Regions from separate parts of the Rouxiella sp. S1S-2 genome, predicted to be linked through region 1. Evidence: predicted binding sites of a transcription regulator. Region 1 holds the regulator's gene; each other region holds the start of a gene.

Evidence for each region. The regulator PurR, encoded in region 1, represses purine synthesis genes. The targets are predictions, from matches to a motif close to CANGCAAACGTTTGCNTG.
Region 2: GA565_RS18285 (nucleoside-specific channel-forming protein Tsx) is a predicted target of PurR. The motif match lies at 2,802-2,819, and genes of this name have one in related genera.
Region 3: purE (5-(carboxyamino)imidazole ribonucleotide mutase) is a predicted target of PurR. The motif match lies at 4,153-4,170, and genes of this name have one in related genera.
Region 4: purT (formate-dependent phosphoribosylglycinamide formyltransferase) is a predicted target of PurR. The motif match lies at 2,043-2,060, and genes of this name have one in related genera.

Annotation. Positions count from the first base shown of each region.
Region 1 covers NZ_WFKL01000001.1:1,951,404-1,958,737, forward strand. Annotated here, with positions in the region: gene GA565_RS09155 (riboflavin synthase) at 1-496, shown strand, start outside; gene cfa (cyclopropane fatty acyl phospholipid synthase) at 647-1,798, opposite strand; gene punC (purine nucleoside transporter PunC) at 2,145-3,344, opposite strand; gene punR (DNA-binding transcriptional activator PunR) at 3,516-4,418, shown strand; gene purR (HTH-type transcriptional repressor PurR) at 4,482-5,507, opposite strand; gene GA565_RS09180 (YnhF family membrane protein) at 5,845-5,934, shown strand; gene GA565_RS09185 (C40 family peptidase) at 6,071-6,982, opposite strand.
Region 2 covers NZ_WFKL01000001.1:3,997,035-4,004,368, forward strand. Annotated here, with positions in the region: gene GA565_RS18275 (ABC-F family ATPase) at 1-632, opposite strand, end outside; gene GA565_RS18280 (glycosyl transferase) at 768-1,628, opposite strand; gene GA565_RS18285 (nucleoside-specific channel-forming protein Tsx) at 1,829-2,701, opposite strand; gene GA565_RS18290 (DMT family transporter) at 2,986-3,441, opposite strand; gene GA565_RS18295 (DMT family transporter) at 3,490-3,924, opposite strand; gene GA565_RS18300 (LysR family transcriptional regulator) at 4,065-4,997, shown strand; gene betA (choline dehydrogenase) at 5,191-6,870, opposite strand; gene betB (betaine-aldehyde dehydrogenase) at 6,896-7,334, opposite strand, start outside.
Region 3 covers NZ_WFKL01000001.1:4,284,925-4,292,258, forward strand. Annotated here, with positions in the region: gene folD (bifunctional methylenetetrahydrofolate dehydrogenase/methenyltetrahydrofolate cyclohydrolase FolD) at 1-837, shown strand, start outside; gene ybcJ (ribosome-associated protein YbcJ) at 849-1,067, shown strand; gene cysS (cysteine--tRNA ligase) at 1,156-2,544, opposite strand; gene ppiB (peptidylprolyl isomerase B) at 2,848-3,342, shown strand; gene lpxH (UDP-2,3-diacylglucosamine diphosphatase) at 3,355-4,077, shown strand; gene purE (5-(carboxyamino)imidazole ribonucleotide mutase) at 4,272-4,781, shown strand; gene purK (5-(carboxyamino)imidazole ribonucleotide synthase) at 4,778-5,842, shown strand; gene ybbP (putative ABC transporter permease subunit YbbP) at 5,916-7,334, opposite strand, start outside.
Region 4 covers NZ_WFKL01000001.1:1,847,250-1,854,583, forward strand. Annotated here, with positions in the region: gene pabB (aminodeoxychorismate synthase component 1) at 1-264, opposite strand, end outside; gene GA565_RS08670 (YoaH family protein) at 417-599, shown strand; gene purT (formate-dependent phosphoribosylglycinamide formyltransferase) at 752-1,930, opposite strand; gene cspC (cold shock-like protein CspC) at 2,157-2,366, shown strand; gene dbpA (ATP-dependent RNA helicase DbpA) at 2,587-3,969, shown strand; gene GA565_RS08690 (S9 family peptidase) at 3,997-6,033, shown strand; gene exoX (exodeoxyribonuclease X) at 6,127-6,792, opposite strand; gene GA565_RS08700 (carbon-nitrogen hydrolase family protein) at 6,810-7,334, opposite strand, start outside.

The DNA.
Region 1 (7,334 bases):
GGTTGAAAATGACTTGGTCAGTTTTGATTTAATTAAAGAGACGCTGCGCCTGACCAACTTGGGTGACCTGCAGGTTGGGGACGAGGTTAATTTAGAGCGTGCGGCCAGCTTTAACGACGAAATTGGCGGCCATTTAATGTCAGGCCACATTGTTTGCACCGCAGAAGTTCAAAAAATTCTGACATCAGAAAATAATCGTCAAATATGGTTCCGCCTGCCGCATCCAGATTACATGAAGTATATTTTACACAAAGGTTATATCGGCATTGACGGTATCAGTCTGACGGTTGGAGAGGTGACCAGCAGCCGTTTTTGTGTGCATCTTATTCCTGAGACGCTGGAGCGTACCACGCTGGGTGCAAAACGTCTGGGCGATAAAATCAATATTGAAATTGACCCGCAAACACAGGCAATTGTCGATACCGTTGAACGCGTACTTGCCAGTCGTGAAGCCGCGATGGCCGCCGCAGCAGCCTTGGCCGAACAGCCGAAATAAGTGTAGTCCGGTTCAATAACGTGCTGGAATAGCCGCCGGATAGGTTATTAGGCGTGTGAAAAGTAAGAGTTTGCGCGTAAATGCAAAAAGCCGAAAACAATAAAATTTGTTTTCGGCTTTTTAGTATTTGAATCTTGTTCGCAAACAAACTCAGCGCGGTACGCGAATGCCACCCTCAACGCCGTTAGGGCTGAGCACCACCTGCCATAACTGAATATCGCGCGCACGGAATGCACCTGCGCAAGCGTTCAGATAATAGGTGAACATGCGGTAGAACCGGTCGGAATAATTGTCTGCGATAGTAGGCCATGACGCCAGAAAACGGTCATACCAGGCCATTAATGTTCTGTCGTAGTCTGAGCCGATATTGTGCCAGTCCTCCATCACGAATAATCCCTCGGTAGTCTGCGCAATATGTTTCACCGACGGCAAGCAGCCGTTGGGGAATATATATTTATCAATCCACGGATCAACGTTGAGGTCGGTTCTGTTGGCGCCAATAGTGTGCAGCAGGAAAAGACCGTCAGGTTTAATATTACGCTTTACCACGTCGAAATAGGTTTGGTAATTTTTAGGCCCAACGTGTTCAAACATGCCGACGGAAACAATCCTGTCAAACTGATCGTTTAAGTCACGATAGTCCTGCAGCAAGATAGTGACATCAAGGCCTTCGCAGCGTTCCTGAGCCATTTTTTGCTGTTCGGCAGAGATAGTGACACCAAAAACGCTTACGCCGTAGTTTCTGGCGGCATATTCCGCCAAACCACCCCAACCGCAGCCAATATCAAGCAAACGCTGCCCTGGTTGCAGTTGCAGCTTATCGCAAATCATTTTTAATTTGGCTTCTTGTGCCTGCTCAAGCGTGGTGGCGTCTTTCCAGTATGCACATGAATATTGCATAAACGGGTCGAGCATTTTACTAAAGAGATCATTACCGAGGTCGTAATGTTCTTTACCGACAATCCACGCGCGTTTGCGAGATTGCAGGTTGGTCAGTCGCGCCGCAGCAATGCGCAACGTATCTTTGAGGTGATGCGGGAGTTTATCTTCAAGCCCCGCCTCTACGACGCGATGAAAGAACATGTCTAATCTTTCACATTCCCACCAGCCGTCCATATAACTCTCGCCAAGGCCTAGAGAGCCGTCCTGGAGCACGCGCTTAAAAAAGTCGGGATTTTTAACTTTAATGTCAAAAGGGCGGGTTCCATTAACTTCAATGCCTGCCATCGTTAACATTTCGCTCGCGATTCGGTACCAATGATTGTCTTGAATACTCAAGTCTTCTACACACGATGAACTCATAGCTTCTCCATCACTTTCTCTTCTGACTTATTAACCTGCTTTAAAAGCAACGGCCATTTGCAGGTCTTTATGAGAACAGGCGATTTATCCGCCTTGTCTGAAATATGACTATGAACAGAGGAAAATACAGAGGACACCTGACGATAATTCGCCGCGGTGAAAGCATCCTTGCACTAAAAATGTGACGCGTTTCGCGCGCCTAAAAGTTACTGTGATAAAAGTTTTGTAAAAGTGATATTTTATTATGTTGTTTTGAGTATAAGCTCGCCTGCGCGCATTCTCAATATTAAATCGCTGCAGGCGCATCTATTGTTCAAGTTATTGTACCGCAAGGGTATTATTGCAATCAGTTAGCATGCTCTGCTTCTGGATGTCCAGACTTCTCTTCCTTCGCCGAAAGCGTTAAAAGAAAATATCCAATCCCGACAAGCCCAACCGTCGACAGCATTACCGTCACCGTAGAGAACAACGGCTGCTCGATAAATGCAGAAACCATCATGCTGGCGAAAAAACACAAACCTAACTGTAGCGTATTTTGCAATGCTGCAGCCTTGCCTGTATTGGCAGGAAATGCCATTAGTGCATTTGCCACTACAATCGGGTAACAGGCACCGTTAACTAACGCCATCAGACAGAATGGGATTAACAGGGTCACCAGTGTTGATTGCGTCATTGTCGCAATAAAATAAAGTGACACGACGCTTACAGCATAGCCCACTAATAGCCAAGGCAATAGGCGGGTGCCTTCAATTTTACTGATAAGCATTCTGCAGCCGTAACCACCGAGTAAAAAGGCTATCGTTTGAGGAACATAGCTTAGGCCAATGGCTGAGGGTCCGTATCCCATTTCACTTAAAATAAAAGGTGAGCCGGTCAGCCAGGCAAAAAATCCAGCCGAGGAGGCGGAGTAAATCAGCACGTTTCCGGTATAGACACGCGATGACAGCATGGCGGTAAGCCCACTTTGCGGCTGCAGCTTCTCGGCAATCGATTTTTTAGTTTCCCGCAGGGTAAAAGTAAACATCAGCAACAGAGCACTGATAACCAGCAGCAGTGCGAAAATCACTCGCCAGTTAAAATGGTTGAGCACCCAGGCACCCACCAGCGGCGCCAGTGCAGGTGAAAGCGCGACCAACGGCATAATGCTGGCAAACGTACGTTTTGCAACCGATGCAGAGTAACGGTCAACCACCAGTGCCTGCCAGCTTACCGCCGCTGCACATACCCCAACCGCCTGCATAAAACGCAGAACCAGCAGTAACTCGGTGCTCTGCACCCAGATCATGCCAAGGCAGCTGATTGAAAAGAGGCTTAGACCGGCGAGTAAAATCGGCTTGCGGCCAAAGCGGTCGGAGAGCGGGCCCCAAAATAGCTGTGCGGCGGCAAAGCCTGCCAGAAAAATGCTCAGGCTCGAGCTGATCGCGCTGGCAGAGGTGCCGAGGTTATCTTGCATCTCGCTGAATGCCGGTAAATACATGTCAGTTGCCAGAAAGCCGAGCATGCTCAGCCCAGCAAGGTAGAGTAAAAAGCCAAATGAGGGTTTCATGATGTTCTCTTATAATACGAAAAAGTAGCTAAAAGTGTTGTAGGGGTGTTGCCAGTGGCGCAGTGTATCTGCTTGGCTTGTGGGTTGTGAAACGTTAATATTTGCACCCTAGGATGAAAAAAATTGAAAGCAAGAGGACGGCGCCAATGAGGTTTGAAACAGGTGGCAGCAATGTGGTCTGAATATTCTCTGGAAGTGGTGGACGCCGTGGCCCGCAATGGCAGCTTTACCGCGGCTGCACAGGAGCTTAATCGTGTGCCCTCAGCCATCAGTTATCAGGTGCGGCAGTTGGAGGAGTGGCTGGCCGTTCCGCTGTTTGAACGCCGTCACCGCGACGTGGAGTTAACGCCTGCCGGCCGTATTTTTGTTGATGAAGCGCGCGTGCTTATCAAAAAAATGATATCAACCCGTCGTCAGTGTCAGCAGGTGGCTAATGGTTGGAGCGGCCAGCTGCGTGTAGCAGTAGACCGTATCGTCAAGCCTGACCGCGTGCGGCAGCTGGTGGTTGATTTCTATCGGGTATTTCCTGATACCGAGCTGTTGATTCAGGGCGAGGTATTTAACGGGGTATGGGACGCTTTGGCAGACGATCGTGCTGACGTGGCGATTGGCGCAACCAGCGCGGTGCCGGTCGGCGGGCGTTTTAGCTTTCGCGATATGGGCACGCTGCCGTGGCACTGTGTAGTGAGTGCCCAGCATCCGTTGGCTGCTCATAAAGGCGCATTAAACGATGAGGCCCTGCGTCCTTATCCGGCGCTGTGTATTGAAGATACTTCAAGAAGTCTACCCAAAAGAGATACCTGGACACTCGATAACCAGCGCCGCCTGGTGGTCCCAGACTGGACCTGTGCCATTGATTGCCTGTGTGAGGGGTTGTGCGTTGGCATGCTGCCGGTGCACATGGTTGAGTCGTGGCTAGCGCAAAAAAAACTGGTGGTGCTTGAGTTGGCCAACAGCTTTCCTGAAAGTCCGTGCTGCCTGACCTGGGATCAGCGTAACCATTCACTGGCGCTTGACTGGCTGCTTGACTACCTTGGGGAAAGTGAGACCTTGAACGAGGAATGGCTGCGCTAAAGAAATGCTGCCCTTGGCGCGGCTGAGGGCCAGCGTGAAGGGCAAGTTAGGCTAATAAGTGTATTAACGGCGATAGTCAAGATACGGGCCATCGGCCACTGAGCGCCTTTCAACCAGCTTGGGCTTCACCTCAATGGTTTGCTGTATTTCGCGCTTGCTGATAATGCGGTCAAGCAGCATGGTAAAGGCCATTTCTCCAAGGCGTTCTTTCGGTTGATGTACGGTGGTGAGTGCCGGTGAAAAATAACGCGCATTGCGAACGTTATCATAACCAATGACCGAAATGTCTTGAGGAACGCGCAGACCCATTTCGTCGGCTGCACAAATCGCGCCCATTGCCATGACGTCACCGCCGCAGAATACTGCGGTAGGGCGCTGCTTCTGGTTTAGGATTTTTTGCATCGCCTGGTAACCGGATTCGGGTTCGAAATCGCCCTGAACTACCCATTCATCTCGCACTTCAATGTTGGCTTCGTTTAACGCTTTCAGGAAACCACGGTAGCGGCCACCGCCGGTGTTGCGGTTAAGCTGGCCGGGTATGGCGCCAATATCGCGATGGCCACGCTCAATCAGGTAGCGACCCGCCAGATAACCGCCCTCGAAGGCGTTATCAATGATGGAGTCGGTGAAGTCGTTTTGCGCTTCGCCCCAGTCCATGACTACCATTGGAATAGACCGGTACTCTTCCAGCATGGCAAGGAGTTCAGCGGGATATTCTGCACACATTACCAGCAGGCCATCGACGCGTTTTTGCGCCAGCATAGCGAGATAGGCAGTCTGTTTTTCAAAATCATTATGCGAATTACACAAAATCAGCGTGTAGCCTTTGGCGAAGCAGCTATTTTCGACCGCTTCAATAACTTCGGCAAAATAGGGCGCTTCACTTGAGGTTGCCAGCAGGCCGATTGATTTAGTGTTATTAACCTTCAGGCTACGCGCGACGGCACTGGGAGAATAGTGCAAATCTTTGATAGCGGCGCGAACAGCAGCTTTGGTTTCTTCGGCGACGAATCGGGTTTTATTGATGACGTGCGACACGGTTGTAGTCGAAACACCGGCGCGCTTAGCGACATCTTTTATCGTGGCCATGTAAAAATCACTCCTGAACTAACCATTTTCAGCACGTTAGTTTTTTGTTAATCGTTTGCCTGCGTGCATTCAACTGCATAAATCATTTTAAGCAGTCAAATCGTTGGATGGTTCCAGAAAGGCCTGAAAGAAGCGTCGGGCAACTACGACCGGGCACACAGCGTGGTAACCGCTAATTTTCTCTTATAACTCAAAAAAGGGAAAGCCAAATTTTTGCTTTAGAGTAAAGTGATAGTGTTGTGTACTTTCTAAATGGACGTTTTGGCGAGATTTAGGCAGAATAAGATGGCGTACAAAATGTAGGGTTTTTGCCCCTTTTATCTCGTAAGGAGTTCACGTGGATACTAACCTGAAATATTCATTAATGACCGTAGTCTGCGCACTCGCGATGATTGTTGCTTTTAGCTTCACCGCAGTCATGCACTAATTTTTAGCGCGAGAACGGAAAAGGGCGATTTCTTATCACAGAAATCGCCCTTTTCTATTTTACCAAAACGACGCACCGTTTTAGTCTTAAACCATTCGTTAAATGCTATTCACAGGTTTCAGCGAGAAATCATTATTTAACGAATCGTTTTTGGCGTCATCACCCGGCGAGCACCCACATAGTGGTCTTGCCAGTAGTTATCTGCCAGATAACTAATTTTAATCTCTTCACCGGTGCGCGGTGACTGAATAAATTTGCCGTTGCCGAGATAAACGCCTACGTGATCGGCTGCGCCGCGTTTTGTTATTCTAAAGAACACCAGATCGCCCGACTCAAGTTCACCGCGTGCAACCGGTGCTGCATCACGCAAATGGTACATCTCATTGGCGGTGCGAGGCATTTTAATTCGCATTAAATCTTTGTACGCGTAATAGACCAAACCGCTGCAATCAAATCCGGTGTTAGGTGAGGTACCACCCCAGCGATAAGGCTTGCCGACCTGGTGCATCAGCTTGTTCATCGCGGTCTCTTTCGCGTGCAGGTATTTCTTCTTATGTGCTGCGCTTAACGTGAGCGGTGCGCAGGATTCTGTTTTTGCCTGATGCTTACGGTGTCGGCCGTAGGCTTTTTTCGGTTCTTTCGCGCAGACCACGTTGGTCGTGCTGGCAAGAGAAGTTGTAATATTTTTAATTTCTCGTTTCGGCTTTTCAGCCTGATGTTTCGCCAGCTTTCGGCTGACCGGCTTTTCGGCCTTGTGTCTTACTAACTTAGTACTGGTAGGGTGTTTAGCTTCCACCTTCGTTTTGGCATGCACCTTTTCTTTTGTCTTACTGTGTTCTTTTGCTTTTGATTGTTCTTTTACCGGAACAACTTTGGTCTTCTTATTGCTTCTGGCAACGACCTTTCGCTTTCGTCGTTCATCAGGCTTTGCCTGACTTACGTGCGCTTCCGCTTGCTTTGCAGAAACGCGACTGCTTGGCGAAGCATGCGCCAAATTCAAAAAAAGCTGGGTAAACAGCAGCACAAAAAGCGTAAACATTAAACGCATGGCGTCGCTACCAATATTAGGCCGAAGTTAAACATCAAAAGATGTCCCAGTATTCCCCAAAAGCGGGAGACAAAACAGCACGAATTGCTTCGATTCTAATTCATATTGTGAGTAAAAGTTAATAACTTTTTTTTTGGGCGAAATATAAGCTATAACGCTGAAAAATTAACCTAAATTCAGAGGCTTAAACTCACCTTACCCAAAGGATCTTGTCAAGATCGTTTGGGTTAAAGTCACAGAATAAAAATGTTATTCTATATGAATGTTTATTTTTGCACTGTTTTGGTAATCAGGGATACTATCACCGACATTAGGGTGATGCATCAACTTAGGCTTATTTAGCGTGTAAAGA
Region 2 (7,334 bases), 2.0 Mb from region 1:
TCATGCGAGATAATAATCATGGTGCTGTTACGTTCGTTCAACACCTGCTCGAGCCAGCGAATGGTATCGATGTCGAGGTTGTTGGTTGGTTCGTCGAGCAGCAGAATTTCTGGATCCGAGAACAGCGCCTGCGCCAACAGTACGCGCAGTTTAAAGCCCGGTGCGATTTCGCTCATCGGGCCATAGTGCTGTTCAACCGGAATGCCAACGCCCAGAAGAAGTTCACCGGCGCGAGACTCGGCGCTGTAGCCATCCATCTCACCGTAGGCGACTTCGAGGTCAGCCACTTTATAGCCGTCTTCTTCGCTCATGTCTGGCATCGCGTAGATGCTGTCGCGCTCTTCTTTTACTGCCCACAGTTCGGCGTGGCCCATGATTACGGTATCAAGGACGCTGTATTTCTCGAAGGCGAACTGGTCTTGGCGCAGCTTACCCAAACGCTCGTTAGGGTCGAGCACAACGTTACCGCCCGATGGCACCAAATCGCCACCGAGAATTTTCATAAAGGTAGATTTTCCGCAGCCGTTTGCGCCGATCAAACCATAACGGTTACCGCCACCAAACTTGACGTTAATATTTTCAAATAGCGGCTTGCTGCCGAATTGCATGGTGATGTTATAAGTACTTAGCACAGCGCTCGCTCTTAGGTTAAATAGTGTAGAGTGTGATTTGGCGCGCATTATGCCATAAACCGGAAAAGAGATCGTGCGAAGTTTTGGTGAATTATTGCGCTACCCCGCGAGATAGCGCAGAAGAACGGGTCTTTTTTAGTTCACCAGGCTGCCTAAGAGGCGCTTGAGAAGGGATTTTTTCTTTTTACCACGACTGACGTCCTGCGACTGTTTGTAAAATTCGCCAAAGGCCGCTGGATTACGATAACTCTCTAATGAATAGCCCGCGGCGATCGCCTCATGGTAATACTGCTCAAAAAGCACACGCAGCTCGTCACGCGGATGGGCCTCAATTTTGCCGTCAAACCAGTGGCACTTTTGCTCGGCCTCAAGGCGCGGCAGTGAAAACTGGTGCGAAAATTGGGTGCCCATCTTGGAATAATGCAGCGCCTTGAGCTGCTCCAGCGGAATATCATCGCCGTCTATATTGCTGTATTCCGCGCCTAATGGCTGAACTTTTTGCGGATTCTCTTCAAAAAAATTCTGCAATTTTTTATGCCCCAACGGGTCACGTCGCAGTTGCTGGATGTCGGGCAACACCTCTTTGGCAGCGGCACAGTCCCATACCAGCTCACCAAGGCGCAGTTCGCGTCCTGAACCCGACGCCAGCATCAGCCGACCTGGTGCAATGTCGTGGTCCCACATTTCGGCAACGTCGCTCATAAACATGATGTCTGCGTCCACGTATAGCGCGCGGCCACTGAAGTGACAAAAGGCCGGGATCCCCCAACGGAAGGCTGAAAATGGCGTCGCCCAACGATCGGTGGTCCAACCGGCACCCTTGCCGTCGGAATACCAGAAACTGTCTGGATCGCGAGAAAGCCTCATCCACTCTATCTCGATCGGTATCGAGGCGTGCTTGCGCAGACTGTATTCGAGCACCATCATTTGTTCGAGGTCACAGTCGTTGGGATCGCATCCAACGAAAATACGCGCAGGGGTTAAAGAAGCCGGCATATAAATAATCCTTTTTATCATTGACCAAGCGTCACTTACACAACATTAACCAAAACTTCAAATTGTGCCAGTGAGTGGCGGCTTTTTTTCAAATTTGCCCCAAACTAATCCAAAACAATTAAACGAAATCTAAACAAATAAAAAACCGCCGCACAAAATGAATTAGGCGGCGGTTTACTCTGCTTTAGCAGAACGCGTTCTTAGAAACTGTAACCAATCACGGCGTAATAACCCCAACCGGTTGATTTAACATTAAAGTTGCCTTTGCCGAAGTTCAACTCAGTGCCATCTTCCCACTGTCCGCCGTTGTGGAAGTAACGGGCAACCAGCGAGTAGTGCCAGTGTGAGTAGTTCAAGGCAAGAATATGGCTGGACGCAATGGAGTGATTGCTGCGCGCCGTGTTGCCATTGTCTGCCAAGTCAGAACCCCAGTCAAAGTTGGTGAAACCGATGTAGCTGACTTTTCCGCCCCAAACGTCGCCCAGTGGCAAGAAGTACTTCACTTTGAAACGGTAGCCGTCCCACTGGTTTTCGTTGGCCGCCCCATAGTTCTGCCACTGATATTTTGCATACACGTTCAATGACAGGTTAAGCGGGGTGTAAGTGTTGACGTCGGTACCCAGACCCATGTACCAGGTATTCTGGCGGTTGGCATTATTCGGGCCCATATCGTAGATATAGTTGTTAGCGAAGTACCACTCTTTGAACGGGCCAAAGCTCAGATCAGTGCCGGTCAGTTTATCAATCGAGAAGCGCGGTTCGATCTCCATGAACAGCGGAGAACCAACCTTCTTATCCCAGATACCGTTGTCGTTACCGTTACCCACGCCGAAGAATTTTGGCACGTCAACGTAACCATAAAAGTCGAACCAGTCTTTGTGCGCGAAGGCTTCGTATTCGAGATACAGATCGTTATTTAGCTGAGGTCCGAAACGGGTGTGATAGCTGCCTACCACGTTAACGCTCTGGTGCCACCAGTCGGAGACGTATTGATCCTTGGTGTCGTCCGCAAGCGTTTGCGCACTGTAGGAAGAAACGAGAAGTGCACCTGCCAGTAAAATTTTAGTTTTCATGAGTTACCAGAAGCAAAAAGGAAAGCAACTCCCTGCTATTAAGGAGACGATTGGGTGTATCAAAACGACAATGAACCACTGTTGCAAATGCTGCTGCATTCCGAAAAAGGTTTGCGTCCAACGAGACGTCGCATCGGAAAATTCTGCAACCAAACAATTTGTGCTACTTAATTATCGATTTGGTCAACATTTGTCAATTTCAGTTTCATTCTGATACACGTTTTATGTGATCACAATCACATAAGATTCATCTTCCTGTGCTTCTGCTTTCCTATTACCCCTGATTAGGCCTTGGCGGGCTGGTTACTGCGGTAAATCAATATCAGAGCGATAACCAGGCAAACGATCGCCGCAACACGATGCCAGGAAAACGCGATCGCCGGATTGTCGAGCCAGCCAAAATTATCAATCAGCATCCCCATTGCCAACTGCCCGAGGATCACTGCGACGGTAGCAACGGCCGTACCAATTCTCGGCACCGCCGTGACCATAATAATGATGTAGGGCACACCCAGCAGTGCACCCATCAGTTGCCATTTCGGCACGGTAAGCAGGGTGGCAGTATGCGGTGTTTGTATAAACAGAATCAGTAATCCGGTAATGAGCGCGCCCAAGCTAAAGGTCAGGAAGGCACTTTTCATCACGCCAACCTGTGCGCCCAGCTTGCCGTTGATGGCTGCCTGAATGCTTAATGCCGCACCGGCGATAATCGCCAATAAAATCATAATGAGTTCAGTCATCGTATCTCTCGTGTTGGTATTTGGTCGTGAAGATAAAGTGGAAACCCTTTACTGCCAGGCGATCAGCCCCAGTGCGGCGATAATGAACAGCAGAGCCAGCAAACGCTCACGCCCTACCGGCTTTGGATCTGTGCCAAACCAACCGTAGTGGTCAATCAGCAAACTTTTCGCCACCTGCCCCGATAGAATGCCAATCATGGTCATACCGATGCCAATGACCGGCGTGGTCAATGTCAGCACAATCACGTATACCGGTCCTAAAATCCCTCCCAGTAGCGTCCAGGGCGGCTGAGAAGTATAAGCAGGCGCACCGCGCGGGCTGAAAAATAGCACCAGCAGCAGGGTCAACGCCGCGCCAACGCCAAATATACTCATGGTTGCCCACAGTTGGCCGACTTCAGTGCCCAGTGGACCAATCAGCCCTGCCTCAATCGACAGTCCCATTCCCCCGAGAACCACCAATACAATCAATAAAATATTCATCTCACGTATTTCCCCTGACTCGACAATGCGTTGGCCTTTTAATTAATGCCGCACGCAGTAAAACAGGGGGCGACTATACAGTGGCGCGACATTGCGAAAAACACGATAATAGGGAAAATACTTTTGCGGGACACGCACAGATGGACGCTTTTAATCAGCTCAGCATTAAATCACTGCGCCTGCTGGTGGCCGTGCTCGAGTACGGCAGCTTTTCAGAGGTCGCACGACGCGAGGCCATGTCGCCCTCGACCGTGTCGCGCACTATTCAGCAAATGGAACAGGTGCTGCAAACGCAGCTGTTGTATCGCAATACGCGCGCCGTTGTACCCACCCAAGCGGGCGAAATGCTCGGCGTTCACGCCCGCCGGATTATGGAGCAGCTTGAGGAAGCGGCTGAGGGATTGCAGGAGAAAGAGTCGGATCCACGTGGGCGAATTCGTATTAATGCCCCAGTAGTCTTCGCCGAACGCCATATTGCGCCCTGGCTGTTTGAGTTAGGTGAACGCTATCCACGCCTGCAGATTGAATTGATGCAGACCGACGATTTTATCGATCCCTTGCAGGACGCCACCGATTTGCTGATCCGCATCGGTGTGATGACCGATTCCACACTGCAAGCGCGCACGCTGGCGCAGCAGCGTTTTCGACTGGTGGTCAGCCCAAGCTATGTAAAACGGTATGGAATGCCGTCATCACCGCAGGATTTGTCGCAGCACAGCTGCCTGGTGTTTAAAGGGTTCGCAGGCTCCCAGCGCTGGTTTTTTAGAAAGGACAGTGACGTTTGGCAGCCTTACAGCTTTCAGGGGAAACTTACCGGTAACAATGCGCAAACCCTCACGCAGGCGGCCATCAGCGGCATGGGCTTTGCGCTGTTCCCCACCTGGCTTATCGGAGAGGCGCTGCATGAGGGGCAACTGGTGGAGGCACTGACCGATTATCAGGTCTCCACCTCGCTGGAGCCGCAAACTATTTCCGCGCTTTATCCCAACAGCCGCCGCCTGTCGAACAAGGTGCGAGCAGTGATCGACTTCCTGTTGGAGAAGTACGGCCAGCCTGCCTATTGGGATCGCTAAACGCCTAATCGCGGCGCGAAAGCTTGGCTGTTGAAATGCTTTCCCACACCGCGACAACGATGACATACAGCTGATTGCGCTCTGCCACATAAAAAAAGAGATAACCCGAAGATTATCTCTTTTCATCATGCCTCAACTCCGTGGGTCGGTAAATCTGCGCTTATCGGCTTTATTGAGCCACAGGTTTAGGGTGTCACTTTTTAGCAGGCTCAGTGCGCACTGGCGCGCCGTTTGCCTGATAATACTGAGTGGTGCTTCTTGGTAACGGCTGACGACCGCGAATGACGTCGGCAATTTTCTCGGCAATCATGATAGTGGTCGCATTCAGATTGCCAGTGATGATTTGCGGCATAATCGACGCATCCACAACCCGTAATCCCTGCATGCCGTGCACGCGCCCCTGCCCGTCAACCACGGCCATTTCATCGCTGCCCATTTTACAGGTACACGAAGGGTGGAAGGCGGTCTCGGCGTGCTGGCGTACAAACTCGTCCAGCTCCTCATCGGTCTGCACCTCGATACCTGGGCTGATTTCACGCCCGCGATACGGGTCGAGCGCCGGCTGGTTCATGATTTCACGGGTGATGCGAATCGCATCGCGGAACTCGTGCCAGTCCTGCTCGCTAGACATATAGTTGAACAAAATACTCGGATGCTGGCGTGGATCTTTCGACTTCACCTGCACACGCCCGCGGCTTGGCGAACGCATTGAGCCGACGTGCGCCTGGAATCCGTGCTCTTTCACGCCATTGCTGCCGTTGTAATTAATGGCAACCGGCAGGAAGTGATACTGAATATTCGGCCAGGTAAACTCTTCACGGCTGCGGATAAAGCCGCCCGCTTCAAACTGATTGCTCGCGCCCACGCCGGTGCCATTAAACAGCCATTCGGCGCCAATTTTCGGCTGATTGAACCACTGCAGTGCCGGATACAGAGAAACAGGCTGGGTGCAGCTGTACTGCAAATACATTTCCAGATGATCTTGTAAATTCTCACCGACGCCTGGCAGGTCGTGCACCACCGGGATATCGAGCGAATTGAGCAGCGCTGCCGGACCTACGCCCGAGCGCTGAAGGATTTGTGGCGAGGCAATGGCACCGCCGCACAGCAGCACTTCACGTTTGGCACGCACTTCAATCGGCTTAACGTCGTCGCCTTTGAGATAGCTGACGCCGGTAGCTTTCTTGCCGTCAAACAGAATACGGTCGGTGGTAGCGTGGGTCACAATGGTCAGGTTGGCACGCGGCTTGGCCTGATCAAGATATCCGCGCGCGGTGCTCGCACGACGGCCTTTCGGCGTAACGGTGCGGTCCATCGGACCAAAACCTTCCTGCTGATAACCGTTTAAATCGTCAGTACGCGGATAACCGGCCTGCACGCCCGCTTCAATCATCGCGTGGAACAGCGGATTGTTACCGGCTTTCGGCGTAGTCACGCTAACCGGGCCCTCTTCGCCGTGGAAATCATTGGCGCCAATATCGCGCGTTTCCGCTTTACGGAAATAAGGCAGGCAGTCAAGATAGCTCCAGTTTTCCAGACCGGGTGCAGTAGCCCAGTTGTCGAAGTCCATCGCATTACCACGGATGTAACACATGCCGTTGATAAGCGACGAACCGCCAAGGCCTTTACCTCGACCACACTCCATGCGGCGGTTGTTCATATGCGGTTCTGGGTCAGTTTCATAGGCCCAGTTATAGCGACGCCCCTGCAAAGGGAATGCCAGCGCGGCAGGCATTTGCGTGCGGAAATCGGCACGATAGTCAGGGCCGCCCGCTTCAAGCAGCAGCACTTTTACGCTGCTGTCTTCAGTCAGTCGGGTCGCTAATACGTTGCCAGCAGAACCGGCACCGATGATGATGTAATCGTAATCCATATCAATCTCCTCTTGCAGTCGGCGGTTAAAAGACCGAACTAAATTCGCCCAGCTCAACCTGCACGGATTTGATTTGTGTGTAATGTTCAAGGGTGCTGACGCCGTTTTCACGACCCACGCCCGAATGCTTGTAGCCGCCAACCGGCATTTCAGCCGCCGATTCGCCCCAGGTATTGATCCAGCAAATACCCGCTTCAAGCTGATGAATAACGCGGTGCGCAGTGTTCAGATCACGCGTGACCAACCCGGCGGCTAGGCCGTAATTAGTGTCATTAGCGCGACGAATCACTTCTTCTTCGCTTTCATAGCCGAGAATGCTCATTACTGGCCCAAAGATCTCTTCGCGGACAATTTCCATCTGATCCGTGCAATCGGTGAACACCGTCGGTGCCACAAATGCGCCTTTGGCGTATTCACCGTGGATAACACGTTCGCCGCCAATTAACAGGCGCGCGCCTTCACGT
Region 3 (7,334 bases), 2.3 Mb from region 1:
ATTGCGCAGCAGGTCAGAAGCGAAGTCGGTGAAAAAGTAAAGCAACGCCTCGCGCAGGGTAAACGCGCACCTGGACTGGCTGTCGTGCTGGTCGGCGAAAACCCAGCATCACAAATTTATGTTGCCAGCAAACGCAAAGCCTGTGATGAGGTTGGTTTTCTTTCCCGTTCATACGATTTGCCTGCGACCACCACTGAAGGTGAACTGCTGGCGCTGATCGACCAACTGAATAACGACGACGCAATCGATGGCATTCTGGTGCAGCTTCCCCTGCCCGCCGGTATCGATAACGTAAAAGTACTCGAAAATATTCATCCGGACAAAGACGTAGACGGTTTTCATCCTTACAACGTCGGGCGTCTGTGCCAACGTGCGCCAAAGCTGCGCCCTTGCACACCGCGCGGCATTGTGACGCTGCTGGAGCGTTATAATATCGACACCTTCGGCCTGAATGCCGTGGTCATTGGTGCATCTAACATTGTGGGCCGTCCGATGAGCATGGAACTGCTGTTAGCCGGTTGCACCACGACCGTCACGCACCGCTTCACCAAAAATCTGCGTCACCACGTCGAGAACGCTGATTTGGTGGTAGTCGCGGTCGGTAAACCGGGCTTTATTCCAGGGGAATGGATCAAACCGGGTGCTATCGTGATTGATGTCGGTATTAACCGTCTGGAAAGTGGTAAAGTAGTCGGCGATGTGGAATTTGAAGCGGCCTCTGAACGCGCATCTTTCATTACGCCGGTTCCAGGTGGCGTTGGTCCTATGACTGTTGCTACACTTATTCAAAATACCTTGCAGGCTTGCGAGGAATATCACGACGTGAATACTCACTAAGACAGGATGGCATGGAAACTTTTTTTCTCGAATCTCACCCGCACGTTGAACTCTGCGATCTGCTCAAATTTATGGGCTGGTGTGAGAGCGGCGCAGCAGCTAAAGCGGTGATTGCCGAAGGTCAGGTTAAGGTCAACGGGAAGGTCGAAACCCGCAAACGTTGCAAAATTCTGGCCGATCAGCAGGTTGAATTCGCCAGTAGCAAAATGGTGGTTAAAGCCTCCGCGTAATCAGCCCAGTTGATAACGCAAAAAACGGCGGTTAAGCAATTAACCGCCGTTTTTTTATGGGGAAAAACCGAACTGTAAATCTGTAGATTTATTTACGACGCCAGGTGGTGCCCGCGGCCCCATCTTCCAGCACGATACCCATCTCGTTTAAACGGTCGCGAGCTTGGTCGGCCATGGCCCAATTTTTACTGGCACGCGCGTCGTTACGCTGTTTGATCAACGCTTCAATTTCAGTCACTTCGCCATTGCCGTCAGCCTGCGCTCCGGACTGCAGGAACTGCTCCGGATCTTGTGTCAACAGCCCCAAAACGCCCGCCAAACGACGTAATTCAGCCGCCAAGCCGTTGGCCGCGGCCGGATTTTCAGCCTTCAGGCGATTAATATCGCGCGCCATGTCAAACAGCACCGAGTAGGCTTCCGGCGTGTTGAAATCATCATCCATTGCGGCACGAAAACGCGCTTCAAAGGCTTCGCCGCCTGCCGGCAAGGCGCTCGCATCGGTTCCACGCAGTGCAGTGTAAAGACGCTCCATTGAAGTACGTGCCAGTTTTAGATTTTCTTCGCTGTAGTTTAACTGACTGCGATAGTGGCCCGACATCAGGAAATAACGCACGCTTTCGGCGTCGTAGTATTTCAGCACGTCGCGAACGGTGAAAAAGTTATCCAGCGATTTAGACATTTTTTCGCGGTCAATCATTACCATACCCGAGTGCATCCAGGTATTGACGTAAGGACCATCGTGCGCACAGCTTGACTGGGCAATTTCATTTTCATGGTGCGGGAACATCAGATCAGAGCCACCGCCGTGAATATCAAAATGCGAACCCAGTTGTTTGCAGTTCATAGCCGAACACTCAATATGCCAACCTGGACGACCGTTACCCCAAGGCGAATTCCAGCTTGGTTCGCCCTCTTTGGACATTTTCCACAGCACGAAATCCATCGGATTACGTTTTACATCGGCCACTTCAACGCGTGCACCGGCCTGAAGTTGGTCGAGATCCTGACGAGACAGCAATCCGTATTCAGGATCGCTCGCCACCGAAAACATCACGTCTCCATTGATGGCCACGTAGGCGTGATCTCGGTCAATCAAACGCTGGACGATCTCAATGATCTCGGGAATATGGTGAGTCGCGCGCGGCTCCAGATCCGGAGGCAGGATCCCTAATGCGTCGAAATCGGCGTGCATTTCAGCGATCATCCGGTGGGTGAGATCGTTAAAACCCTCGCCATTATCGGCAGCACGTTTAATAATTTTATCGTCAATGTCGGTGATATTACGCACGTATTTCAGCGCATAGCCTGAATAACGTAAATAACGCGCCACGACGTCAAAAGAAACAAAAGTACGCCCATGTCCAATGTGACAGAGGTCGTAAACGGTAATCCCACACACGTACATACCGATTTTTCCGGCATGAATTGGTTTAAATTCCTCTTTTTGGCGACTCAGGGTGTTAAAAATCTTCAGCATCGAGCTATTCCAATTGTGTTGTGGGTAATTATGGTGTGATTCAATGGCAAATAGTTACACGTATACCGCTCATAATATAACGAAAAGCCCGCTGCTGAAACGTTATAAGCCGCGCGATACGCATATTAGCCACGTCAATATTGTTATAATATAACAATTAAACCGTCTATGTGTTCGTCATTCTGTCTTAAATGGCCCTCTTAAACACAAGGGGCTGACGGCTACTTTTGAGTTATGGTATAAGAAAAGGCTATAGTACTGCCTCATCAATGAGTAAACACTAACAAAAGCAGGATGATTATTATGGTCACTTTTCACACCAATCACGGCGACATCGTTATCAACACCTTTGCTGACAAAGCGCCAGTCACCGTTGAAAACTTCCTGAACTATTGCCGTAAAGGTTTCTACGACAACACTATTTTCCACCGTGTGATTAACGGTTTCATGATCCAGGGCGGCGGTTTTGAGCCTGGTATGAACCAGAAAAACACCGATGCACCTATCAAGAACGAAGCGAACAACGGTCTGAAAAACACCCGCGGCACGCTGGCAATGGCGCGTACCAACGATCCACATTCCGCCACCGCACAGTTTTTCATCAACGTGACTGATAATGATTTCCTGAACTTCAGCGGTCAAAACGCTCAGGGCTGGGGCTACTGCGTATTTGCAGAAGTGACCGGCGGTCTGGACGTTGTTGAAAAAATCAAATCAGTTAAAACGGGCCGCAGCGGCATGCACCAGGACGTACCAGTAGAAGACGTAATCATCAAAAGCGTTACCGTTAGCGAATAACGCGACGCAGGAATGACAACGTTTTTTATCGCAGATATCCATCTTTGCGTACAGGAACCGGCAATTACTGCCGGTTTTCTGCGTTTTTTGCGCGAAGATGCGCCACAGGCCGAAGCGCTCTACATTCTAGGTGACCTGTTTGAAGCCTGGATCGGTGACGATGATCCCCAACCGTTGCATGCAGAAATCGCCAGTGCTCTCAATGCGTTGCATCAACAGGGCGTTCCCTGCTTTTTTATTCACGGTAATCGGGATTTTTTGCTGGGTCGGCGTTTTGCCCGCGACAGCCTGATGACGTTATTGCCGGAAAAGAAGGTGCTGGAACTTTATGGGCGTCGAGTGCTGATTTTACACGGCGATACCCTGTGCATTGACGACGTGAGCTATCAAAAGTTTCGCAAAAAAGTGCATAACCCTCTTATTCAAAAACTTTTCCTCATGCTTCCGCTCAAATGGCGACTGCAGATTGCCGCCAAAATGCGTGCCGGAAGCAAGGCGTCAAACAGCCATAAAGATCTGACAATTATGGATGTTAATCAGCACGCGGTGGTGCAAGAAATGCAGACTCACGGCGTTGAGTGGATGATCCACGGCCATACTCATCGACCGGCCATTCACAACGTTGAACTTGGCGAAACGTTAGGTCACCGCGCCGTGCTCGGGGCCTGGCACGAGGAAGGCTCCGTGGTGAAAGTGACCGCCGATGGCGTAGAGCTTATTACCTTCCCGTTTTAAGCAATACCATTAATCAAGGAATTTATTTCCCCTTGATTACATTGAGTGATTGCTGAATCTTCGCCAGATTCCGGCGACGCAACCGTTTTCCTTGCGGTTTTGCCGTGCTATTATTTGCGCCCTCTCGGTCAGGTAAACATTTTGTTTGTACCGCCACCTGACAACGCTTGCATAATCACAGGAGCTTTACAGGCATGACATCCAACGTTACCCCGGCAAAAATCGCTATCGTCATGGGGTCTAAAAGTGACTGGGCTACCATGCAGTTCGCTGCAGACGTCCTCACAACGCTGAATATCCCTTTTCATGTCGAGGTAGTCTCCGCTCATCGCACGCCGGACAAACTGTTCAGCTTTGCCGAGCAAGCGTCTGAAAATGGACTGGATGTGATCATCGCGGGTGCCGGTGGTGCTGCGCATCTGCCGGGTATGATCGCGGCGAAAACACTGGTTCCTGTGCTGGGCGTGCCGGTACAAAGCGCCGCTCTGAGCGGCGTTGACAGTCTTTATTCCATCGTACAAATGCCGCGCGGTATTCCGGTGGGTACGCTGGCTATAGGTAAAGCGGGCGCAGCGAATGCAGCCCTGCTCGCCGCACAAATTTTAGCTTTGCATGACAGCCGCATTGCGGGTGCATTAGCCACCTGGCGCAAAGAACAAACTGACGAAGTCCTGAATAATCCCGACCCGCGGGAGGAAGCATGAAGCCGGTCTGCGTACTCGGAAACGGTCAGTTAGGCCGCATGCTGCGTCAGGCAGGAGAACCCTTGGGCATCGCCGTTTATCCGGTGGGTATCGACGCCGAACCTGAAGCTGTTCCTTTTCAAAATAGCGTGATCACCGCTGAAGTTGAGCGCTGGCCAGAAACTGCGTTAACTCGTGAGTTGGCAAGCCATACCGGCTTTGTGAATCGTGATATTTTCCCACGTCTGGCCGACCGACTGACCCAAAAGCAGCTGCTTGACCAATTAGGTTTAGCTACCGCTCCGTGGCAGTTGCTGGCCGATACCGCAGAATGGGCGGATATTTATGCCCGCCTGGGTGAGCTGGCGATCGTTAAACGTCGCGTTGGCGGCTATGACGGCCGTGGACAGTGGCGTTTCCGTCAGGGTGAAGAAGCTACTCTGCCACAGGATTGCTACGGTGAGTGTATCGTCGAGCAGGGTATTAATTTCTCTGGTGAAGTCTCACTGGTTGGCGCGCGCGGGCACGATGGGAAGACGGTATTTTATCCCTTGACCCACAATCTGCATCAGGACGGTATCTTACGCACCAGCGTGGCCTTACCGACGCCGAATACCGCGCAACAGCAGCAGGCTGAGTCTATGCTGTCAGCCATTATGAACGAGCTGGGCTATGTTGGCGTGATGGCGATGGAATGTTTTATTGTTCCTGAAGGCTTGTTGATTAACGAGCTGGCACCGCGCGTGCACAATAGCGGCCACTGGACGCAAAATGGCGCATCCATCAGCCAGTTTGAACTGCATCTGCGGGCGATTCTCGCGCTGCCCTTACCAACGCCGGTTGTCAGTACGCCATCTGTGATGGTGAACCTGATTGGTACCGATGTAAACACTGCCTGGCTGAGTCAACCGCTGGTGCATCTGCACTGGTATGACAAAGAAGTGCGCACCGGTCGCAAAGTTGGGCACCTTAACCTCAACGACGCAAGTCCTCTGCTGCTCAAAGATAATCTGCAGGCGCTTGTTCCTTTGCTGCCAGCGGAATATGCCAGCGGAATAGCCTGGGCGTTAGAGAAGCTTTAGTCATATTCTGCCTCTTTCAAGCTGCAGATGCGTTAGCTACCTGCAGCTTGAAATCTATTAGTTAATACCATCATTAACCTTGATAACTGCGAAACAGCGCCTTGCCTCGTAACAACCGAACGCCTAACCAACTGCCGCACAGCGACAGCAACACAGCGCTGGTGATGGGCACCGACCACCATAACACCATGTTTGGCTGCCAAGGGAAATCGAATACTTTACGCTGCAGCAGCCAAAGCGCCGCTTCTGCCCCCACTGCAGCAGCAATGCCCGCGACCAATCCCAGCACCGCAAACTCACACCACAGCGTGCTGCGCAGCAGTTTTTTACTGGCACCTAGCGTGCGATAAACGACCAATTCCTGCCGACGCTGGCGCATACCTACCTGAATTTGAGCCAGTAATAGCAAACCGCCGCAGAGAATAACCAGTATTACCATCACTTCCAGCGCACGGCTCACCTGTTGAAGCACGTCACCGATTTGGCGCAAAATAGTGCCAATATCCAACAGGCTAAGGGTTGGGAACTGACGGTTTAACTCAACCAGCATGGGCCCACTTTGCTGATAGTGGAAGCTTGTCAGCCAGCTTTGCGGCTGTGCATCGAGCGCCCCTGGCGGGAAAATAAAGTAAAAGTTGGGTCGTAGGCTGTCCCAATCGACTTTGCGCATACTGGTAACCTTGGCGCTGAAATCCTGCGTGTCGCCGCTAAACGTCACAGTATCACCAAGTTTAATGCCCAACCTTTCAGCAATACCCTGATCGATCGATACCTCGCCGACCTTCGGCGATCCACTGCCTTCAATAACCTGATTGTGCGTGGGCAATCCCTGCATCCAGGTCAGATTAAGTTCACGGTCGATGGCTTCACGGCCTGAATCACCCGGTTTAATCAGGCTAGTGGCGTCCTGCTGATTAATTTTGGTCAGCCTGACGCGCACGATAGGATAGAAAGTATCGGGCTCAACCTTATGCTGGCGTAGAAAATCGGTGACCTGCGGTACTTGCTCCTTGGTGATATTGAGCAAGAAATAGTTCGGACTGTCAGGGGGAAGTTGTTGCTGCCACTGACTGAGTAAGTCACCACGCAGCACCAACAGCAGGGCCAAAAGCATAAATGACATCGAAAACGCGGCCAGTTGGCTAAGCGTAACCCACGGCTGTCGAAGCAGGCGATTAATGGCTAAACGCAATCCCAGATGACTCACGGTCAGGCGGCGCAGCAGCAGTAGGCTCAACCAGCCAATGCCACCCAGTAACAGTGAAAGCACGACAATACCGCCGAGCAGCGCCCACAGCAGAGCGCTGTTGCCCACTAATGCCACCAGTAATCCGACGACCACCAGGGTAATTACCGGCAAGAAATAGCGTAACGGCCAAACATTGGCAACCACATCTTGGCGAAGTACGCGCAGCGGTAACGTAGCAACCAACTGACGATAGGGCCGTAGACCCACCAGCAGCGAAATGACCACCAGTGCCCCCATCGACCA
Region 4 (7,334 bases), 100 kb from region 1:
CAATAATAAGAAAGGATCAGCATGTCGGGTTTCGATTTGCGTCGGCGATGTCTCAAGACGTTCGATGTCAGTCGTCCCGTCGCGGGTTGTCAGCGTGACTATCGGATCGGCGACCAGGATATCAAAACGGTTATGCGCATGCCGGGCAGAGCCGGAGTGCAGCAGCATCGCCCAAGGCAAAGAAGAGAGTGGCGCAAAGCAGGTGAGCAACGCATCAGGCTGATAAGGTAAGACTTTACATTCAATGGATTGGGCGGCTGACATGGTTTCGGCAAAGTTCCTGACGTGATGACAATGCAATTCTGGCGAGAGGATCCTAGCATAGATTTGATGCGGGTAGGTCATTGGAAGATTAAGGCGTATAATGCTCGGCTAAGCTCGCAACATTTACGTTATTTGAAGACAGGAACACTCTTATGCTCACTGGTATGCCTTCACTTTCACACAAAGAGCAGCAAGAAGCCGCAGATCGTATTCATGTATTAATGCAGGAAGGCATGAGCAGCGGTGAGGCTATCGCCACGGTTGCCGCCGAAATTCGTGAAACCCACAAAGGTGACCGCGTGACGGTTATTTTTGATGATGAAGATGATGAATAAACTATTCTGAAAAGAGTGGCCGTTGCAGCGGACTTATCACTTTGCGTAAAGTACCTTTTATTATGCAAAGTATTGTTTATGCCAAGTGCAACGGCCAGATAAATCTATTCAAAAGTCAGTGTGTAAGGTTCTACAGCACCAACCCTGCAAGGTTAGCCCTTTACGACTACCGCTGCGGCTGCCCTGATTGCCGTTTCAACGGCTTGCTCAACGGTATCGCCAATCGACAGCGCTACGCCTAAACGACGTTTGCCGACAATTTCTGGTTTGCCAAATAAACGCACCTGATTCGATCCTACCAAAGCCCGATCCAAACCGCTGAAGCTCACATTATTACTGGTCAGCTCAGGCAAAATTACGGCAGAAGCGGCAGGGCCGAACTGGCGAATAGTCCCGATTGGCAGGCCAAGGAATGCGCGCACGTGCAGCGCAAATTCGGAAAGATCCTGAGAAATCAACGTCACCATGCCGGTGTCGTGTGGGCGAGGGGACACTTCGCTAAACACCACTTCATCACCGCAAACAAACAGTTCAACGCCAAACAGGCCATGACCGCCCAGTGCTTCAACGACGCTTTTGGCGATGTCTTTCGCGCGCTGTAACGCCAGTTCGGTCATTTGCTGCGGTTGCCAGGATTCGCGGTAGTCGCCGTCTTCCTGACGATGGCCAATAGGGGCGCAGAAGTGAATGCCGTCAACGGCGCTAATGGTCAGCAGGGTTATCTCAAAATCAAACTTCACCAGGCCTTCAATGATTACGCGACCGCCGCCGGCACGACCACCCAGCTGCGCGTAGTCCCATGCTGCCTGCAGCGTTTCTTCGCCGCGGATCAGACTCTGTCCTTTACCAGAAGAACTCATTACCGGCTTAATGATGCACGGGTAACCAATTTCCTGCACCGCCTGCTTAAAGCTGGCTTCGTCATCGGCAAAGCGGTAGGTAGAGGTCGGTAATTTCAGCGTTTCGGCGGCCAGACGACGGATACCCTCGCGGTTCATGGTCAGGCGGGTGGCTTCGGCGCAAGGCACCACGTTGTGACCCTGTTTTTCCAGCTCAACCAGCATGCTGGTGGCAATCGCTTCAATTTCCGGCACGATAAAGTCAGGGCGTTCGCTTTCAATTAGCTGTTTAAGCGCTTCGCCATCGAGCATGTTGACAACATGGCTGCGGTGGGCAACCTGCATTGCAGGCGCATCGGCATATCTGTCGACGGCGATGACTTCCAGACCGAGACGTTGGCATTCAATGGCCACCTCTTTGCCCAGTTCGCCAGAGCCCAATAACATGACGCGGGTAGCGTCGGTGCGCAGTGCAGTTCCAATGGTTAACATAGCGGGATACCTAACTCGTTGTCAGTGATGATGATAGATTTGTTGCGGTTAATAACCTTATTTCCGGCGATCCCGGATCTGTTTCGGCGCATTATATAGGAAAATCCTGTGCTACGAAAACGTTTGCGTTGTTTCGTCACGATTTGCGTGCAGGCGCTGAATATGCGTTAATAGTTGGGCATCCGCGATCGAGGCGGCTGCTTTTTTTAAAGTAAAGGATAGTAAAATGAGCAAGTTAACTGGTCAGGTAAAATGGTTCAACGAAAGCAAAGGTTTTGGTTTCATCACCCCTGCTGATGGTTCTAAAGACGTTTTCGTACATTTTTCTGCAATTCATAGCGATGGTTTCAAAACTCTGGCTGAAGGTCAGAACGTAGAATTCACCATTCAAGACAGCCCACGTGGCCCGTCTGCTGCCAACGTCGTCGCGCTGTAATCAGTTTTCTGACTTTCCAGGTCAGGCCGCCAAGGTTTTTGGCAACTGAAAATACAAGATAACGTTATTCTAAAACCCGCCTGCGTTGCGGGTTTTTTTGACGCCGTGAAACAGCACTGAGGCGTAATTTCCCCTTCTCTGTTATTATCATCAGTAATACATGGCGCTGACTGTCTCGCGCCGCTTCGTTTTTATTCGCCTTATATAAAGAGTTATCGCCTTGAGCACGCATTCTTTCTCCACCCTGACTTTGCCATCTGAACAACTTTCCAACCTTGAAGAGCTGGGCTATGCCCAAATGACGCCTATTCAGGAAGCCTCGCTGCCTGCGATTTTGCTCGGGCAAGACGTTCGCGCCAAGGCAAAAACCGGCAGTGGCAAAACGGCCGCCTTTGGTATTGGTTTGCTGGACAAAATTACCGTTGGCGATTTCGTTTGTCAGTCGCTGGTGCTGTGTCCAACCCGTGAACTGGCGGATCAGGTCAGTAAAGAACTCCGTCGCCTTGCGCGTTTCACTCAGAACATTAAAATTCTGACCCTGTGTGGTGGCCAGCCTATCGCGCCACAGCTCGACTCGCTGGTGCATCAGCCGCATATCGTCGTCGGCACGCCGGGACGCATTCAGGAACACCTGCGCAAGGGCACGCTCAAACTCGATAAGCTGAAAGTTTTAGTGCTTGATGAAGCCGATCGCATGCTCGATATGGGCTTTAGCGAAGACATCGAAGACGTGGTCAGCTACACGCCACCTTCTCGCCAGACGCTGCTGTTTTCCGCGACCTATCCGGAAGGCATCGATCGCATCAGCGGTAAGTTCCAGCGCCAGCCGCTGAACGTTGAAATTGAAGGCGGCGATGACGTGGCCGATATCGAGCAGGTGTTTATTGAAGCCGATCGCCACAGCCGTTTGTCGCTGCTGGCCGCCGTGCTTTATCAGCATCAGCCGACCTCGTGCGTTGTATTCTGCAACACCAAGCGCGACTGTCAGGAAGTGGCCGACACGTTGGCCAGCAAAGGCATTAGCGTGCTGGCGCTCAACGGTGATTTAGAACAGCGCGACCGCGACCGGGTATTGATTCGCTTCTCTAACGGCAGTTGCCGTGTGCTGGTCGCGACCGACGTGGCCGCGCGCGGTCTTGATATTAAACAGCTTGGGTTGGTGATTAACTACGAGCTGTCCTTCGACCCTGAAGTGCACGTGCACCGCGTAGGGCGTACCGGTCGCGCAGGCACCAGTGGCCAGGCAATTAGCCTGGTAGCGCCGCAGGAAATGGTGCGCGTTCACGCACTCGAAGATTACCTGAATCAGAAATTCAAATGGCAGTCAGCCTCGCAAAGCCTGTCTGCCGCGGCAACGACGCTTGAGCCAGAAATGGTGACGCTGTGCATCGACGGCGGTCGTAAAGCAAAAATTCGCCCGGGCGATATCCTCGGCGCACTGACCGGTGATGCGGGCCTGACTGCTGCCGACGTCGGAAAAATTGATATGTTCCCGATTCATGCCTATGTGGCAATCCGCAAAAATAGCGCCAAAAAAGCCTTACAGCGTTTGCAGGAAGGCAAAATCAAGGGCAAGAACTGTAAGGCCTTTTTGCTGCGTTAAGTAAAATTGAGGAAAATGAGACCCGTAATGATGACACCTCCAAAGGCTGAAAAACGTCCGTATCCTATAACTACGCACGGCGATACGCGCGTGGACGACTATTATTGGCTGCGCGACGATGAGCGCAGCGATGAAGACGTGCTCAATTATCTTCAGGCTGAAAATACCTGGACCGAGCAGGTAATGCAGCCGCATCAGGCTTTGCGAGAGGCGCTGTATCAGGAAATGGTCGACCGTATTCCTCAGCAGGATCATTCAGTTCCTTATGTGAAGCACGGCTACCGTTATCAGACTCGCTATGAGCCGGGTAATGAGTATGCTATCTACTTTCGTCAACCCGCAGCAGAATCAGAGCAGTGGCAAACGCTCATCGACGGCAACGAACGCGCGGCTGAAGGTGAGTTTTACACGCTGGGTGGATTAGACGTCAGTCCGGATAATGCCAAACTGCTGGTGGCCGAAGATTTTCTGTCACGCCGCCAGTATGATATTCGCGTTAAAAATCTGAGCGACGGCAGCTGGTCTGAGGAAGTTCTGAGTAATACCTCAGGAAGTGCTGAGTGGGCCAACGACTCAAAAACCCTTTTCTATGTGCGCAAACACAAGACCACGCTGCTGCCTTATCAGGTTTATCGTCATGAAGTAGGGACCGACCCGGTGGACGATGTGCTGATTTATGAAGAGAAAGACGATACTTTTTACGTCGGCCTCGACAAAACCACCTCCGAGCGCTATATCCTTATTCATTTAGACAGCACGACGACCTCTGAAGTGTTGCTGCTCGACGCCGATAATCCTTTGGCCGAGCCAAAGATGTTTTTATCGCGCCGCAAAGACCATGAATACGCTTTCGATCATTATCTGGGTAACTTCTATATTCGCTCCAATAAAGACGGCAAAAACTTTGGTCTTTATAAAAGTGAAACCGCCGATGAAGCCAGCTGGCAGACGCTGATCGCCGCGCGCGATGACGTAATGCTTGAAGGTTTTAGCCTGTTCCGCGACTGGTTGGTTATCGAAGAGCGTCAGGATGGGCTGACCCATTTGCGCCAGATCCACTGGAAGACCAGTGAAGAGAAATCGCTGACATTTGACGATCCAACTTATGTCACCTGGCTCTCATTCAATCCGGATCCTAATACTTCATTGTTGCGTTACGGCTATTCCTCAATGACCACGGCCAGCTCATTGTTTGAGTTAGATCTCGACAGCGGCGAGCGCACGCTATTGAAGCAGCAGGAAGTGAAAGACTTTGACTCGGCTAATTACCGCAGCGAACGCGTGTGGGTCACTGCCCGCGACGGTGTGAAAGTGCCCGTATCGCTGGTTTATCGCCATGAGCTGTTTAAACCTGGGCATAATCCTCTGTTGATCTACGCCTATGGATCTTACGGCAGCAGCATGGATCCGGGCTTCAGTGGAAGCCGTCTTAGCCTGCTGGATCGTGGCTTTGTCTTTGCTTTGGCGCACATTCGCGGCGGTGCTGATTTGGGTCAACAGTGGTATGACGATGGCAAGTTGTTTAACAAAATGAACACATTCCACGACTTTATCGACGTGACGGAAGAATTGGTCAAACAGCAGTTTGGCGCGAAAGATAAAGTGTATGCGATGGGCGGCAGTGCAGGTGGGTTGCTGATGGGCGCTATTATCAATCAGGCACCCACGCTTTATCACGGCATTGTGGCACAGGTGCCGTTTGTTGACGTGGTCACCACCATGCTTGACGAGTCTATTCCTCTGACTACTGGCGAATATGATGAATGGGGCAATCCAAATGACAAAGCCTATTACGACTATATCTTGCAATACAGTCCGTACGATCAGGTTAAGGCGCAGGATTATCCGCACATGCTGGTGACAACCGGTTTACATGACTCTCAGGTGCAGTATTGGGAGCCTGCTAAATGGGTTGCCAAACTGCGTGACCTAAAAACGGATAATCACCAGCTGTTGATGTACACCGACATGGACTCCGGTCACGGTGGTAAGTCGGGACGTTTTAAAGCGTATGAAGATATTGCGATGGAGTACGCGTTTGTGATTGCGCTTAATCAGCAGTAATCAGAACTTCTTCATATAAAAATCAGTATAAAAAAGAGAGAGCCTGTGCTCTCTCTTTTGCCTCTGGCAGATTATGATTTACAGCCAAGCTGACTACTTCTGCAGGAAGTAATTCAGGCTGTACTTCATGTCGGCACTCAGATCGGCGATAGACTTTAACATCCAACGCAAATATCCCGGGTCTTGCTGTGCGATTTCAGCAATCTTCTGCCCTCGGTATTTCCCGAACTTCAGCGTGCGCAGCAGAGTAGGGCGCTCGGTGATAGCAACCATCTGCTCTGCCTCCCAACCCGATTCGTTGAGAATGCGCTGAAGCAGTGCCGCGGTGACATAGCAGTCGTATAATGCACGATGGGGATGTAAATGTTCAGGCGGGTAAGCCTCTAACGCAAGACTGCTGCGCAAGTTTTGCAGACTATAGCTAGGCTGGTTTGGGAATAACTCGCGCGCCAGCTTGACAGTGCAGATCCATTGACCGTTCATTTCAGGCAGCATGGCGCGGTCGAAAGCCGCATTGTGCGCGACATAAAATGGATGATCCTGATACCTTCTCACCGCAACGGCAATCCGAGGCTTATCCTCAACCATCTCTTCAGTAATATGGTGAATTGCCATGGCCTGAGGACTGATTTCACGGTCTGGGCAGACCAAATCACTCATTGGCCGAGTGATGGCTCCGTTAACCACGTCGACCGAGGCAATCTCCACCACGCCGCCGTTGAACCCGCAGGTTTCTGTATCAATCACCCTGAAAGTCATTTCTTTGCTCCTGTAATTTAAATTCCCTGATAGCTTACCAGTTCAACGTGCCCCTTCCATCCCTGTGGCGTCAGTGTGGCAATAGCCAGTGCGTCCTGATTGGCGGGTGCAACCACAATTTCATGCCCTAGCTCAGACCATATCGCGCTTTTTCCTGCCGGGATCCAGCCGCCGGTGGGGGCGCAGTGGTTTGCCATGATCACGGTCATTGCGTGTTTCTCGGCGTAGCAGCGCATCATTGCGCTCTCTTTGTCGTAGCTTGGCTTTGAAATTAATACCCCTGCACCATAAATATCGGCGCCATTATCAGCAGCAAATTGTGGGTGAGAAGGTACACCGATGTCCGCGCAGATAGCCAGGCCCAACGTTTTGTTGCCCAGGGGTAATAGAGGTCCACCTTGACCTGCAGTGAAAAATGCCTCTTCTGCACCGTGTAAATGTTGTTTGGTATAAGAGTAGAGAGTGCCGTCTGGCGAGAAAACGATCGCGCCAATAAACAGAGCATCACCGTCCGAGCAGCACAGAGGGGCACCAATAACAAT